3 regions of the Marinobacter sp. ST-43 genome follow, and region 3 is predicted to be linked to each of the others. Evidence: predicted binding sites of a transcription regulator. Region 3 holds the regulator's gene; each other region holds the start of a gene.
What was found. Region 3 encodes LexA, which represses DNA repair genes until DNA is damaged. Its sites were predicted from a motif close to CTGTNTNNNNANACAG; they were not measured.
Positions count from the first base shown of each region.

Region 1: a site for LexA is predicted at 1,915-1,930, ahead of recA (recombinase RecA). Genes of this name have one in related genera too.
Region 2: a site for LexA is predicted at 2,586-2,601, ahead of recN (DNA repair protein RecN). Genes of this name have one in related genera too.

Region 1 is NZ_JASSVO010000010.1:64,191-68,919, forward strand. Features, by position in the region: gene QPL98_RS13070 (TIGR04283 family arsenosugar biosynthesis glycosyltransferase) at 1-151, opposite strand, end outside; gene QPL98_RS13075 (FAD-dependent oxidoreductase) at 225-1,325, shown strand; gene QPL98_RS13080 (CinA family protein) at 1,363-1,863, shown strand; gene recA (recombinase RecA) at 2,021-3,064, shown strand; gene QPL98_RS13090 (flavodoxin family protein) at 3,097-3,558, shown strand; gene QPL98_RS13095 (PilZ domain-containing protein) at 3,559-3,936, opposite strand; gene QPL98_RS13100 (Lon protease family protein) at 4,175-4,729, shown strand, end outside.
Region 2 is NZ_JASSVO010000003.1:98,988-103,716, forward strand. Features, by position in the region: gene dnaK (molecular chaperone DnaK) at 1-1,683, opposite strand, end outside; gene grpE (nucleotide exchange factor GrpE) at 1,777-2,385, opposite strand; gene recN (DNA repair protein RecN) at 2,646-4,325, shown strand; gene fur (ferric iron uptake transcriptional regulator) at 4,379-4,729, opposite strand, start outside.
Region 3 is NZ_JASSVO010000001.1:51,622-56,350, reverse strand. Features, by position in the region: gene QPL98_RS00255 (DUF1329 domain-containing protein) at 1-542, opposite strand, end outside; gene QPL98_RS00250 (DUF6586 family protein) at 762-1,244, shown strand; gene QPL98_RS00245 (hypothetical protein) at 1,302-1,562, shown strand; gene QPL98_RS00240 (cell division inhibitor SulA) at 1,570-2,067, opposite strand; gene lexA (transcriptional repressor LexA) at 2,107-2,718, opposite strand; gene QPL98_RS00230 (amidoligase family protein) at 2,885-3,886, shown strand; gene QPL98_RS00225 (gamma-glutamyl-gamma-aminobutyrate hydrolase family protein) at 3,879-4,616, shown strand; gene QPL98_RS00220 (SIMPL domain-containing protein) at 4,628-4,729, shown strand, end outside.

The DNA.
Region 1 (4,729 bases), on a different contig from region 3:
CGCTGCCGCCATCCACCACAATGATTTCGGCGCCCCGCTGACGCCAGGTTTCCAGGTGGCTCAGCAGCGGTTCGATACCCTCGATCTCGTTGAGAACGGGGACGATGATTGCGAGCCGGGGATCTTCTTCGCGTATTGGGTGTCGCAACATGGGTTTTGGTGGCCTCCTGAGAGGAGCATATCAGAGCTCGGGGTGGTGAGCATGGCAGGCGGGAGATGAGGTTATGAAACGACTGGTTTTGCTGGGTGCCGGCCACGCTCACATGGTGGCGTTGCGTCAGTTCGCGCGCGAGCCGTTGCCGGAAACGGAGCTGGTGGTGGTGTCACCGTCCCGGTGGCAGTACTACTCCGGGATGATCCCGGGCTGGCTGGCCGGGCACTATCGCCTCGATCAGTGTCGTGTCCTGGTCGAGCCCACGGTGATCGCCGCCGGTGGCAGGCTGGTGCTCGATCGGGCTGTTGAATTGCGGGCAGCCGAGCAGGAGGTCGTGTTGGCAAGTGGTGAACGGGTGCCCTACGATCTGCTCTCTGTCGATGTTGGATCGGCCAGTGACAGTGCCGTGCTGAACGAGCCGGACAGCATGATCCTCGGTGTTAAGCCCGTCGAACGATTTGCTGAAGACTGGCCGGCAACCGAAAGATCCCTGCGCGCCAGAGCGCGCCCGCGCATTGTTGTTCTTGGTGGAGGCGCTGGAGGTGCGGAGATCGCTATGGCCCTGGCCCGGCGATCAGCGGACTGCGACCAGGCGGGCGTTGTTCTGGTGGCCGGCAGCAATGGTGTAGTGCCGGGCTTTCGTCCCCGCTTTCGCCGCCTGGTGCGGCGGGCGCTGATGCGCTGCGGTGTCGAGATTGTTGAGGAGTATGGCGAACCGGTGGTTGATGGGGTCCGGTTGGCTGGTGGGCGACGAATGCGGGCCGATGCGGTTCTGGTATCTACCGGTGGCAGGGCTCTGCCCTTTCTGGAAGCCAGCGGCCTGGCCGTAGACGAAGCCGGTTTTGTCAGGGTAGACGCCAGCCATCGCAGCACGTCTCACCACAATGTGTTTGTGGCCGGAGATGCCTGTAGCCGGGTTGACCAACGGCTGGACCGTTCCGGGGTACACGCGGTTCGTGCCGGGCCGATACTGGCCCGCAATCTTGCGGCTGCGATATCGGGTAAACCGTTGGTGCGTTTCTATCCGCGCAGGTTTTCGTTGTACCTGTTGGCGGCGGGAGACTGCACGGCGATTGGTAGTTATGGCCCCTTGACGTTTTCGGGCGCCTGGGTCTGGAAGTGGAAAGACCGCATTGATCGCGGATTTGTTGACAGTTTTCCCGGAGCCTGAGAATGGCGACGGGCATTACAGGAAACGGGAGAACCGTATGAATGTGACCGACGGACAATTGGCCAAGGCTGGTGACGCGCTGGCGGCGGCGCTTGAGCGCAGGCGGATGACCATCGCTACCGCTGAAAGCTGCACCGGTGGCTGGGTGGCCAAGGTGCTGACTGACCGGGCGGGTTCGTCCGCCTATGTTATGGCGGGTCTGGTGACCTACAGTAACGCCGCGAAGCAGGCCATCCTTGGCGTACAGGCTGATACTCTGGAGCAGTGCGGGGCGGTCAGTGAACCGGTGGTGCGACAGATGGTGACAGGTGCCATACGTGCCACAGGCGTGGATATTGCCGTCGCTATCAGCGGTGTTGCCGGGCCGGGTGGGGGTAGTGCAGACAAGCCGGTTGGTACGGTCTGGTTTGCCTGGGGCAGCCGGGCTGACAACACCGAAGCCCGGGTAGCGCATTTCGATGGCGATCGGGATCAGGTGCGCCGGCAGTCGGTTTTGTATGTATTAGAAGGAGTTACCGGATTTGTCGAAACCCTGTGAGGATTTTCACCTTTCCGGGGGTTGGTCTCCTTCTGGCCATATGTTTTAATACTGTTCAAATATACAGGAAAACACTGGATGGCTATTCAGGTTTTCTCCGGATTCTGCCGCTTTGGCCAACAAGGTTGAGCGGCCCTGGTAACGAGGGTTTGCAAGAATGGAAGATAACCGCAAGAAAGCACTCGGCGCAGCGTTGAGCCAGATCGAACGTCAGTTCGGTAAAGGTGCTGTAATGAAGATGGGCGACCAGCCCCGTGAGGCGATTCCTGCCGTATCCACCGGCTCCCTTGGGCTGGATGTTGCTCTGGGCATTGGTGGTCTTCCTTACGGCCGGATCGTTGAGATTTACGGCCCGGAGAGCTCCGGTAAAACCACGCTGACTCTGCAGGTTATCGCGGAAGCGCAAAAACAGGGTAAAACCTGTGCCTTTGTGGATGCCGAGCACGCACTGGACCCGGTTTATGCGGAAAAGCTGGGTGTTAACGTTGATGAGCTGCTGGTTTCCCAGCCGGATACCGGTGAGCAGGCGCTGGAAATTGCCGACATGCTCGTGCGCTCGAACGCGGTGGACGTGATCATAGTCGATTCGGTAGCGGCCCTGACCCCGAAAGCGGAAATCGAAGGCGAGATGGGCGACAGCCACGTGGGTCTTCAGGCTCGCCTGATGTCACAGGCACTGCGCAAGCTTACCGGTAATGTGAAGCACGCCAATTGCCTGATGGTGTTCATCAACCAGATCCGTATGAAGATTGGTGTTATGTTCGGTAGCCCCGAGACCACCACCGGTGGTAACGCCCTGAAATTCTATTCCTCTGTGCGTCTGGATATTCGCCGTATCGGTTCGGTGAAAGACGGCGACGAGGTGGTGGGCAACGAAACCCGCGTAAAAGTCGTCAAGAACAAGGTGTCGCCTCCGTTCCGGCAGGCGGAGTTCCAGATCATGTACGGCAAGGGCATCTACCACATGGCGGAAGTGCTCGACATGGGCGTGAAAGAAGGCTTTGTGGACAAATCCGGCGCCTGGTACGCCTATAACGGCGACAAGATCGGCCAGGGCAAAGCAAACGCTTGTAAGTTCCTGGAAGAGAACCTGGATATCGCCAATGAAATCGAGGCTAAAGTGCGTGACAAGCTGATGCCCAAGCCGGTCAAGAAAGAGACGGCGGAGGCTCCTGCTGAAGCCAATGGCGAACTGCTATAAATTCTAAAAAGAGAAAGATAGGGAGGCGTGACATGAAGCGACTGCTGATTGTGGCTCATGCCCCGTCTCCGAATACCCTGAGATTACGGAGCGCCATCGAAAATGGCGCTCGTAATCCGGACATCGAAGCGGTAGAGGTGGTGGTAAAGGCGCCTCTCGAAGCTGGCCCCGAAGACATCCTCGCATGCGACGCCATCATCCTGGGCACCACGGAAAACCTCGGCTACATGTCTGGCGCCCTGAAAGACTTTTTCGACCGCAGCTACTATCCCTGCCTGGAGAAAACCCAGGGCCTGCCTTTTGCCTTTTATATCCGTGCCGGCCATGATGGTACCGGGACCCGCCGAGCTATTGAGACCATAACCACAGGGCTGCGCTGGAAGCTGGTGCAGGATGCACTGGTATGCCGGGGTGAATTCCGGCCCGAGTTTGAAGAGCAGTGTTACGAGTTGGGTATGGCAGTGGCGGCCAGTCTTGACGCCGGCCTGATTTGATCAACTGGCGTAGCGGTTGTAGAAGCCTTCAATACGGGACAGTGCGTTGTCCATCGTTCGTGAGTAGGCATTTTTGTCCAGGCAATAGGCAAACTGCAGACTGACCCGATATCCCGCCTGGTAGGGCTGGCAGGCGATAACCCGGGCGCCGACCCGGGATTCACTGATGTACTTGCCCTCGATATCAAGAAACAGTCGCACACCTACATCCACCGGTCGTGGGCAGAGAACCGCCATACCATAGCGGTTCATGTCCAGGCAGGTAACTGCCACAGGCTGTTTGCCACGGCCGAAGAAACCGCGCTCACGCAGTTGAACCCTCAGGCAGGACGCCGGAAAACGATCCTTGATGCGGCGATCTGCGGAATTATTCGTCATGTTTTCAGTCATCACGTGTCTTGTACTTGTTGTGGCCGGATTCCGTCCGGGAGATGAAGTGTAGTAATCGACGGCTTGCATGAAAAATGACCACGGCCGGATTTGTGACCAAGTTGGCACTTGCGGTCGGCTCTGGCCCCTTTCGATAAAACCGGACGAGGTACGCGACAGACCCGGCCCCAGGCACTACAATGGCGGGCCTGAAATCCGACAAAACTGACCGTTACGGGAAGCCAATTTGAAGTCTCTGCCCCTGCATCAGCTGTATAAAGCCTGCGTCCTCAAAGACCTGCCATTCAAGACCACAAGGCAACTTGAGCCCCTGGCCGAAATCGTGGGCCAGAACCGTGCCCAGGAGGCCGTGCGCTTTGCCCTGGCCATGCCCCATGGCGGCTACAACGTCTATGCCGTGGGTCGGAATGGGCTGGGCAAGCGAACGATGATGCTGCGTTACCTTGAGCATCATGTGGACACGCTGCAGCAAAGCCATGACTGGTGTTATGTCGCCAACTTCGAGGAACCGCGTAATCCCAAGCTGTTGCAGCTGCCGGGAGGTATGGGGACCCAGCTGAAGCAGGACATGGAAAAGCTGATGACCCGGCTGGTGAAAACGATCCCCCAGACTTTTGACAGCGACAGCTTTCTGGAACGCTCGGAGCAGTTGAAGAATGATTACGGCAAGAGGCAGGAAGATGAGCTGGCCAAAGTGGCTGCCCAGGCCAAACGGAAAAAGGTAAGCCTGACGGTAACCACCCCCGGTGGCTATCGCCTGGTCGCCATGAACGGCGACGAG
Region 2 (4,729 bases), on a different contig from region 3:
CTCGCTGTCGGAGACCTTGTCGCCGGCTTCACTCAGGGTCTTGCGCACGGCGTGTACCATGGCATCACCCTGGTTACGAGCCTGGACAAGCTCCTCGAACTTGCGGTCTTCCTCGGCATTGGCCTCGGCATCGCGAACCATCTTCTCGATCTCGTCATCGTTCAGACCAGAAGATGCCTTGATCACGATGGACTGTTCCTTGCCGGTCGCCTTGTCTTTGGCTGACACGTTCAGGATACCGTTGGCATCAATATCGAAAGTGACTTCGATCTGCGGCACGCCGCGCGGTGCCGGCGGAATGTCGGCCAGATCAAAACGCCCCAGAGACTTGTTCTGTGCCGCCTGCTTACGCTCACCCTGAACGACGTGAATGGTCACTGCAGTCTGGTTGTCATCCGCCGTAGAGAAGATCTGCGATTTCTTGGTCGGAATCGTGGTGTTCTTCTCGATCAGCGGAGTGGCCACGCCACCCATGGTTTCGATACCCAGGGTCAGCGGGGTTACGTCCAGCAGCAGTACGTCTTTCACGTCGCCAGACAGTACCGCGCCCTGAATCGCTGCACCCATGGCGACGGCCTCGTCCGGGTTCACGTCTTTACGGGGCTCTTTGCCGAAGAACTCTTTTACTTTCTCCTGCACCAGCGGCATACGAGTCTGACCACCGACCAGAATAACCTCGTCGATTTCACCAGCCTTCAGGCCCGCATCCTGAAGAGCAATCTTACAGGGCTCCAGGCTGCGCTGAACCAGGTCTTCCACCAGCGACTCCAGCTTGGCACGGGTCAGCTTCACGTTCATGTGCTTGGGACCAGACGCATCTGCAGTGATGTACGGCAGGTTTACGTCGGTCTGCTGGCTGCTGGAGAGCTCGATCTTGGCCTTCTCGGCCGCCTCTTTCAGACGCTGCATGGCCAGAGAGTCGCCGCGAAGATCGATGCCGGTGTCTTTCTTGAACTGGTCAGCCAGATATTCAATCACTTTCAGGTCGAAATCTTCACCGCCCAGGAAGGTGTCACCGTTGGTGGCCAGCACTTCGAACTGGTGCTCGCCGTCTACGTCCGCAATTTCGATGATGGACAGATCGAAAGTACCACCACCCAGGTCGTACACAGCAACGGTACGATCACCGCTCTTCTTGTCCAGGCCATAAGCCAGGGCCGCAGCAGTTGGCTCGTTGATGATCCGCTTCACTTCCAGACCAGCAATCTTGCCAGCATCCTTGGTCGCCTGGCGCTGGCTGTCATTGAAGTACGCAGGCACGGTGATCACCGCTTCGGTTACCTTTTCACCCAGGTAGTCTTCTGCAGTCTTCTTCATTTTTTTCAGAACTTCTGCAGACACCTGCGGCGGCGCCATTTTCTGACCCTTCACCTCAACCCAGGCGTCACCGTTGTCTGCCTTGGCGATTTTATAGGGCACCATCTTGATGTCTTTCTGAACCACGTCATCTTCAAAACGACGACCAATCAGTCGCTTGATGGCGTACAGAGTGTTGTGCGGGTTGGTCACCGCCTGACGCTTGGCTGACTGGCCAACCAGAGTCTCGTTGTCATCGGTGTAGGCGATGATGGACGGGGTGGTGCGATCACCCTCTGCGTTTTCAATTACCTTTACCTTGTCGCCATCCATGATGGCCACACAGGAGTTTGTGGTTCCCAGGTCGATACCAATAATCTTGCTCATCGAATCACTCCAAATCTTTCTGAATGCTGTTCCGGAGAATGCCTACCCCGGCCTTTGCTGTTTAATCGCTATATTGGCGCTCTGCTCGACTTTTCAAGCCTGCTCGTCGATTTTTGGCGCATCTTCTGCCTTGGCCACTACGACCATGGCCGGACGAACCACCCGGCCATTAAGCAGATAACCTTTCTGCACAACCGCAACCACGCTGTTAGGCTCGGCATCCGGCGCCGGCACCATGGACATGGCTTCGTGCTGCTGCGGATCGAACGGCTCACCCACCGGGTTGAGTTGTTCAACGTTGAATTTCTTCAGGCTGTTCATGAACAGCGTCAGGGTCATTTCCACACCTTCGCGAATGGACCCAACCAGCTCGCCTGCGTTTTCGTGACCCTCGGTGCTTTCGACCGCCTTCTCCAGACTGTCGGCCACAGGCAACAGCTCTTTCACAAACTTCTCGAGCGCAAACTTGTGAGCTTTTTCCACATCAATCTCGGCCCGGCGACGGACATTCTGCATCTCCGCCTGTGCCCGCAAGGCCTGCTCCTGGTACTCCTGCAGTTTCTGCTGCAGCACATCCAGCTCGGAGCCCTGCTCCGGTGACTGCTCGGCATCCTGGTTACCTGCAGCCTGCTCTTTCGCCGCAGCTTCTGCTGCCTCGTTGCGTTCTTCTACCTGTTCGTTGCGCTTTTCGTCAGCACTCATGACAACTCCTGATAACGTTTTCACGGCCACGGAGGCCTGCAGAAATAACCACTCCCGCTTGTGCAGAAAGCAGGAAAGAATCGCTTTGCGAACCGATATGGGGCCCGCTTCCCGGGTTTCAACCGTCACCCACGCAATCTTTGATGTTTTCATCATTTCCTGTTTGCAAACCGGAAAAACCCTGTATATATTCACAGCAACTGTATAAACGAACAGTGGCCAGAGTTATTACTTGCTCAAGAACGAGCGGAGGTTGCGGCATGCTCACACAACTCACGGTATCGAACTACGCCATTGCAGAAAGGGTTGAACTCCAGTTCAACCGCGGTATGACAGCCCTGACTGGGGAAACCGGCGCCGGCAAGTCGATTGTGCTTGATGCCCTTGGCCTGGCCATGGGAGGCCGGGCCGATGCCGGCGCTGTTCGCCATGGCGCCAAGCGTGCCGACATTACCGCCAGCTTCGATATATCCCGCATCCCCGAAGCCCGGTTCTGGCTGGACAGCCATGAGCTGGACGACAAGGACGATTGCATCCTGCGCCGGACCATCAGCAAGGACGGCCGCTCCAAGGCATTCATTAATGGCCAGCCCTGCCCGCTGTCACAATTGAAAGAACTGGGCGGCCTGCTGATGGATATCCACAGTCAGCACCAGCATCAATCCCTGCTGCGTAAGGAAACCCACCGAAAGCTGCTGGACGAGTTCGCCGGCGCGGAAAGCCTGGCCGACGAAACCCGATCTGCATGGAAAGCCTGGCACCAGACGCGTCAGAAACTACAGCAACGCCAGCACAATGCTGATGAGGCCGAGGCCCGTTTACAGCTGCTGCGCTATCAGGTGGAAGAGCTGGACAGGTTGGCGCTGGGCGAGGACGAACAGACAACCCTGGAAGCCGAACAGGCACAGCTCAGCCAGGCCGACGCCGTACTTCACAGCAGCCACCAGGCCGCCCTACTATGCACTGAAGATGAGGTTTCAGCCGCAGATCTGGTGCGCCAGGCACTGCACCAACTGGAGCAACTGCCGGTTGATGTGCCGGCACTGACCGACACCATCCAGATGCTGAACGAAGCACAGATTCAGATTTCAGAAGCCGGCGACAACCTGCGCCGCTTCGTAGACGACTACGAAGCCGACCCGGTCCGACTGAACGAAGTGGAAGAACGGCTCAGCGCCATTTATCAGATGGCGCGCAAACACCGGATCACCCCGGAGGAGTTACCGGAATTGCATCAACGCCTGAGCCAGGAGCTGGCCGAACTGGATGGCGGCGAAGGCAGCCTGGAACAGCTTCAGGCCGAGCTGGAAAACCAGCGGGCAAGGTTCGACGCCCTGGCCACCAAGCTGACAGAAACACGCCATAATGCCGCCATGGAGCTCGACCAGCGAATCGCCCGGGAGTTGGCACAATTGGGCATGCCATCGGTGCAGTTTGTCAGCCACCTGAGCCGGAACAGTGATGACGAGCCCGCGCCTCACGGCATGGAAGAGGTGGAATTCCTGGTGAGTGCCAACCCGGGCCAACCCGCCCGATCGTTGGCCAAGGTGGCTTCCGGCGGTGAACTTTCCCGCATAAGCCTGGCCATTCAGGTGGTTGTGGCACAAACCTCCACCACACCAACTTTGGTGTTCGACGAAGTGGATGTTGGCATCGGTGGCGGTACCGCTGAGGTCGTCGGCCGCCTGCTGAGATCACTGGGCGAGAACGGCCAGGTACTGTGCGTCACGCATCTGCCGCAGGTCGCGGCCCAATGCCACCAGCATTTGTTCGTCAGCAAGTTTACGGAGAAAGACGCGACCTATTCACGCATAGAGCCGCTGGATGATCAGGGTCGGATCAGCGAAGTCGCAAGAATGCTTGGCGGAGTGGACATGACAGAACAGACCATAGCCCATGCCCGGGAGATGTTTGTAAAGGGCCAGGCAACCCATCACTAATCCCCCTCTCGTTTCGGAGAGCTTCTGGGCCAGCCTTGTCGCTGGCCCTTTTTTTACTTCTTATCGGACTTCAGTGGTTTTACGTAGAGGATCAGGCTGTGATCAACAATTTCATAGCCGTGCTCTGCCGCAATCTTCTGCTGGCGCTCCTCGATGATCTCATCCACAAACTCAACAACCTCACCGGTCTGGGTGCAGACCATGTGGTCGTGATGATCATCGCCGGCCATCTCGAAAACGGCGTGACCACCTTCGAAGTTATGACGCAACACCAGGCCAGCAGCTTCGAACTGAGTCAGCACCCGATAGACGGTCGCCAGGCCCACGTCATCGCCCTGGTCCAGCAGCTTTTTATAAACGTCTTCAGCACTCAGGTGATGTTCTTCGGCATTCTCAAGAATATT
Region 3 (4,729 bases):
AAGGACACTTCCTCACCACGATACCGGAGAATGTGGTTCCAGATCGCTTCCAGACCATTCTGTGGAATGGGGAACGGACTGGTCATGATGGTGTCTCTTACCCCGTTTCCATTATCCAGCAGCTCGGCGGTCAGAGCATTCTGGCGAAACTTCTCGTATACATGTTCGGGAAACGCCGCTGTCCGACGGGTTTCATACACCGGCATGAAAAATGCCGGACCATATTGCTCCAGCATCCGGATGTGGCCGTCCGACAACTTATCCCGGTAAAGATCAAGGTTATCCCCCGTCACCACATACAGGGCGTCATCGCCAGGGAACGGATTGATTTCTACAGACCCCTCGCGCCAATTCGCCGGTGGCGTGGCAAGCCCGCCATCCCAGGCTGGAATGGTGCCCGCCGCGTTGCCCGCGCGCTCGGCACCAACCGGTGTCAGCTCATTGTTCAGGCGCGCGGCTTCAGCCTGTGTTACCTTTGCCAACAGCGGACTGGACGCCCCCATAACAGCAACTGCGATGGCAGCAATAAATCGGTTTCGCATCCTCAACCTCCAGCGTGAGTCACATGAGTGGTCAATACTCACCCAATTTGACGCTCTTTGTGCCAGTTTCAAACGCCCGTTTCAAGTGGTTGTTTGTAGTTTCTTGTGACAAGAGCATTTCCACAAAGCGGATAGAGCGAGAAATAAACAGCCAAAAATGATAAACTCCCAAAGTTTTACCGGCCCTGTTTCTCTGGTTTTTCGTTCGCAGGTTTCCTCATGGCATCACAATGGCACACCCTGGTTTCGCAAAAGCTGTTTCTGGCCAAAACGTTACTAGTCCGGGTTGAGCAAGACGAAGCGGCGACTGCGCCAGAACGAGAAGCCCAACTGCAAGGTGCCATTGAGTTGTTGCTGCGGGCTCGCGGACTCCTGCTGGTAATGATTGCCCGATGTCACCAGAACAAGGTCGACAGACCGGCCTCCATTGACGAGCTGGAAGCGCTGTTTCCCTATGCGATTGCGGAAGGCGGGATGTTGAAGGAACTGGCTGAAACACCAGGCAGCTGGTGGCAACAGCTGAATCAGTTGGAGGCTGCCGCTGGAGAACCGCCCAAGACACGGAAAACCGTGACGGAAGAAAACATCATTGCGGTTTCGGCGGATCAGGGGCCAGATCGGTCCATTCAGGCTCTGAACAAGATACTGGCTGCCATGACCGTATTGACCAGAGAGATAGACGAGCAACACAGCGAGTGGTAATCCGCCTGCCGGAGCCAATCCATTAACATACGCTGACAGCAGATATAGGTTGAATGAATGTCACCTTCGTTTTTTGAAATTGTACAACTCGCCGACGGCGACTACGCGCTTCGCCGGATTGATGACGACGCAGCTCCACTTGTGCGCATCTCATTCTCTGACGAGGCCAGAGAAATGCTGGAAGACCGGGACATGAACGTCGCCAAGGCGATGATTGCCGCTGGCATCGAGGCCGCTGGCAACATCAGCCACGACATTGACTGGGAAGAGGACGAAGGCGAGTTCGCCGACAATCAGCCCCACTACACCTTGCATTGAGCACCCGTTATCTCTGGCGCAACACCACACCGTGGCTATTACCCTTGGCAGATGCCTTTTGCAACGTTTCCAGCGCCGCACGGCCCAGCTTGTGAGTCCAGAGCACAACGGCATGGCAGGTGCCTGCGCCCAGCGCTCGCTCAGCCAACTCTTGTGCCGGGAATTCTGCCGTTGACCGCAACACCAGAATCTCACTGGCCACAATGCCGTGCATTTTCTGCCACTTGGCCACCAGGGACTGGGGAGGATCAATCCACGCCAGCCAACGTTTCTCCTGGTTGAGTTGTGTGAGCATTGGCAGTAGCAACTGGAAATTCTCCACCTGCTCCTCTGGAAGAATAATCTCGGTAACATTGCCACCGAAGCCAGACTCTGAACGTCGCTCCGAACCGGACGCTGTCGCCCTGGCCGCCGGCACCTTTGGGCCAGAGGAAGAAACCGCGCCAGCCGCAACAACAGCTGCCGGCTGAAATGCCATGTTCTGAGTGAAGCTCAACTGTTCCATTACTCACCTACCTGCGCCATGCGCTGCCGAATACGGTACTCAGTGAAGATCGGAGCGGCGGATAACGCCTACGCCGAGACCTTCAATAAACAATTCCTGCTCTTCAAGATCGACCTCAATCGGAGCAAACTCCTCATTCTCTGCAATCAGCCAGACCTTGTTGCCTTCCCTGCGGAAACGCTTGACGGTGACCTCCTCTCCGACACGAGCGACAACAATCTGACCGTTATGCACATCCTGGGTACTGTGCACCGCCAGTAAGTCACCATCCAGAATCCCAATGTCTTTCATGCTCATCCCCCGTACCCGCAAAAGGTAATCTGCTGAAGGAGAGAAGAAGCCCGGCTGCAGCGTGCAGTGATCTTCAATATGTTCCTGCGCCAGAATCGGGCTGCCGGCGGCAACCTGCCCGATGACAGGGAGGCCCAGATCCTCTTCGGCCTCCGGCAAGCGAATGCCTCGGCTGGCCCCCGGGACCATCTCTATGGCGCCCTTCCTTGCCAGAGCCCTCAGATGTTCTTCCGCCGCGTTGGCGGAACGGAATCCCAGCTCTGCGGCAATTTCAGCCCTGGTGGGCGGGTAGCCGGTTTCATCCACGTAACGTCGGATAATGTCCAGCACCTGGGATTGTCTTGCAGTCAGTTTCATCAGTCGGGCTCCGGAATTTCGATCCTGTTTTTTTATACAGTGAACTGACTATATACAGTGTTTTATCCAGTGTAAAGCCCTCTACGTTTCGTTTCCTTCCTGTAACGGGCGACCAACAGCCTGTATGTTATGGTGACGCAAACCAGACACAGGGAAGCCACACACAACCATGACCGCACACGACCGCTGCAAGATGCCGGAACAAACGACAAACCGGGACGGCCAGGAACGAAAAGTCGGGGTTGAGATTGAACTGTCCGGCCTGACCTACGAGGCCCTGGTCCAGCATGCCGCCCGATTGCTTGGGGGCGAGCCGGAGCTGACATCCCGTTATGTCACCCGACTGGATACGGACGCCGGAGCATTCACCATTGAGCTGGACTCTGATCCTATCAAAGACCTGGATCTTGCCGACGAGCGGCTCCCGGAATCCATTCGGGAACTCGGCAACCACGCCATGGACGTCATTGATTTTGCCGCCGAGAAGATTGTGCCGTTAGAGATTGTGGGGCCACCGCTCGCAATGTCGGCTCTGGGCATGATCGAAAATCTGGTAGACGAACTGCGAGACCTGGGTGCTGAAGGCAGCCGGGAGGCCATCTATTTTGCGTTCGGGCTTCAACTTAACCCGGAACTGCCCGATCTTGAACCAGAGACCCTGGTACGTTACCTGCAGGCGTTCGCACTGCTGTATGACTGGCTCAAGTCCCGGCATCAGCTGGATATCAGCCGGAAGTTCACCACCTACATCGAGCCCTGGAGCAGCCGCTACACAGACAAGCTGATGGCGGACGATTACCGTCCTGACCTGGACACACTGATGAGGGACTATCTGCACTACAACCCTACCCGGAACAAGGCATTGGATCTTCTGCCACTGTTCGCTCATCTGAACGAATCGCTGTTGTCCGAATACGTTCAGGACCCCAGGATCAAAAGTCGTCCTACTCTGCACTACCGGCTGCCGGATTGTGATATCGACAATCCCAATTGGCACTTCTCCACAGTCTGGAACGATTGGGTAGTGCTGGAGCAGCTTGCCAACAACCGTCAGGATCTTGATGCCCTGCGGGGCGAATTCCACGACTCCCGGAAGTTCAGCTTCCGCAATCTCACCCGCTCCTGGCGTGAGACCACCGATGAATGGCTGCATCAGCACGGTTATGTCTGACTGGGAAAGCGAAACGGACATCCCCGGCCTCACCATCGGCATCAGTGGCCCGGCCCGGCGAAGTATGGCCCATCGGCTGATCAGCCTGGGCCTGCGCCTGCATGGCGCCAGAACACACTACATCCGCCCGGGCGACCGTACCAACGTCGAACTACTGGACGGGCTGGTACTCTCGGGCGGCACCCACGTGCATCCGGGCCGCTATGGTCAACAACCCCAGGTGACGGCCAGGTATGACCTGAAACGGGATGCTACCGACACCGAGCTTCTCCGCCAGGCGGAGGCGATTAACATTCCGGTGCTGGGTATCTGCCGCGGTGCACAGTTTATCAACGTCTTTCACGGCGGGTCCCTGTGCCAGAACGTTACCCCGTTGCGGGTACATACCCGACATCGACCTTTGTTATTACCCCTCCAAACGGTTCGCCTGGTCCGGGACAGCCGTCTGGGAGGCCTGATGTACAGCCACGTGATTGGCGCCAACCGCATTCACAGCCAGGCCATCAAGCGCCTTGGACAGAATCTCAGAGTGACGGCCGTGGACAACGACCTGTTTGTGCAGGCCATCGAAAACACCGGCCGACAATGGTTGATGGGAGTGCAATGGCACCCCGAATACCTGCTTTACCACACCGGGCACCGTCGCATCTTCAGCCACTTTGTGCACGCTGCCCGGGCCCGGAAACTGGAACGACTGGATAACCGGGAAGGCCAGGAGTTCCACTCATAAGGAGAATGACCATGATCAAACGTCGACTGCCACTTGCGCTCGCCGCCGCCGTCACCGTAATACCCGCGGCAGCCAGTGCCGGAGAAGTGAGCCTGAGTGGCGAAGGTATTGTT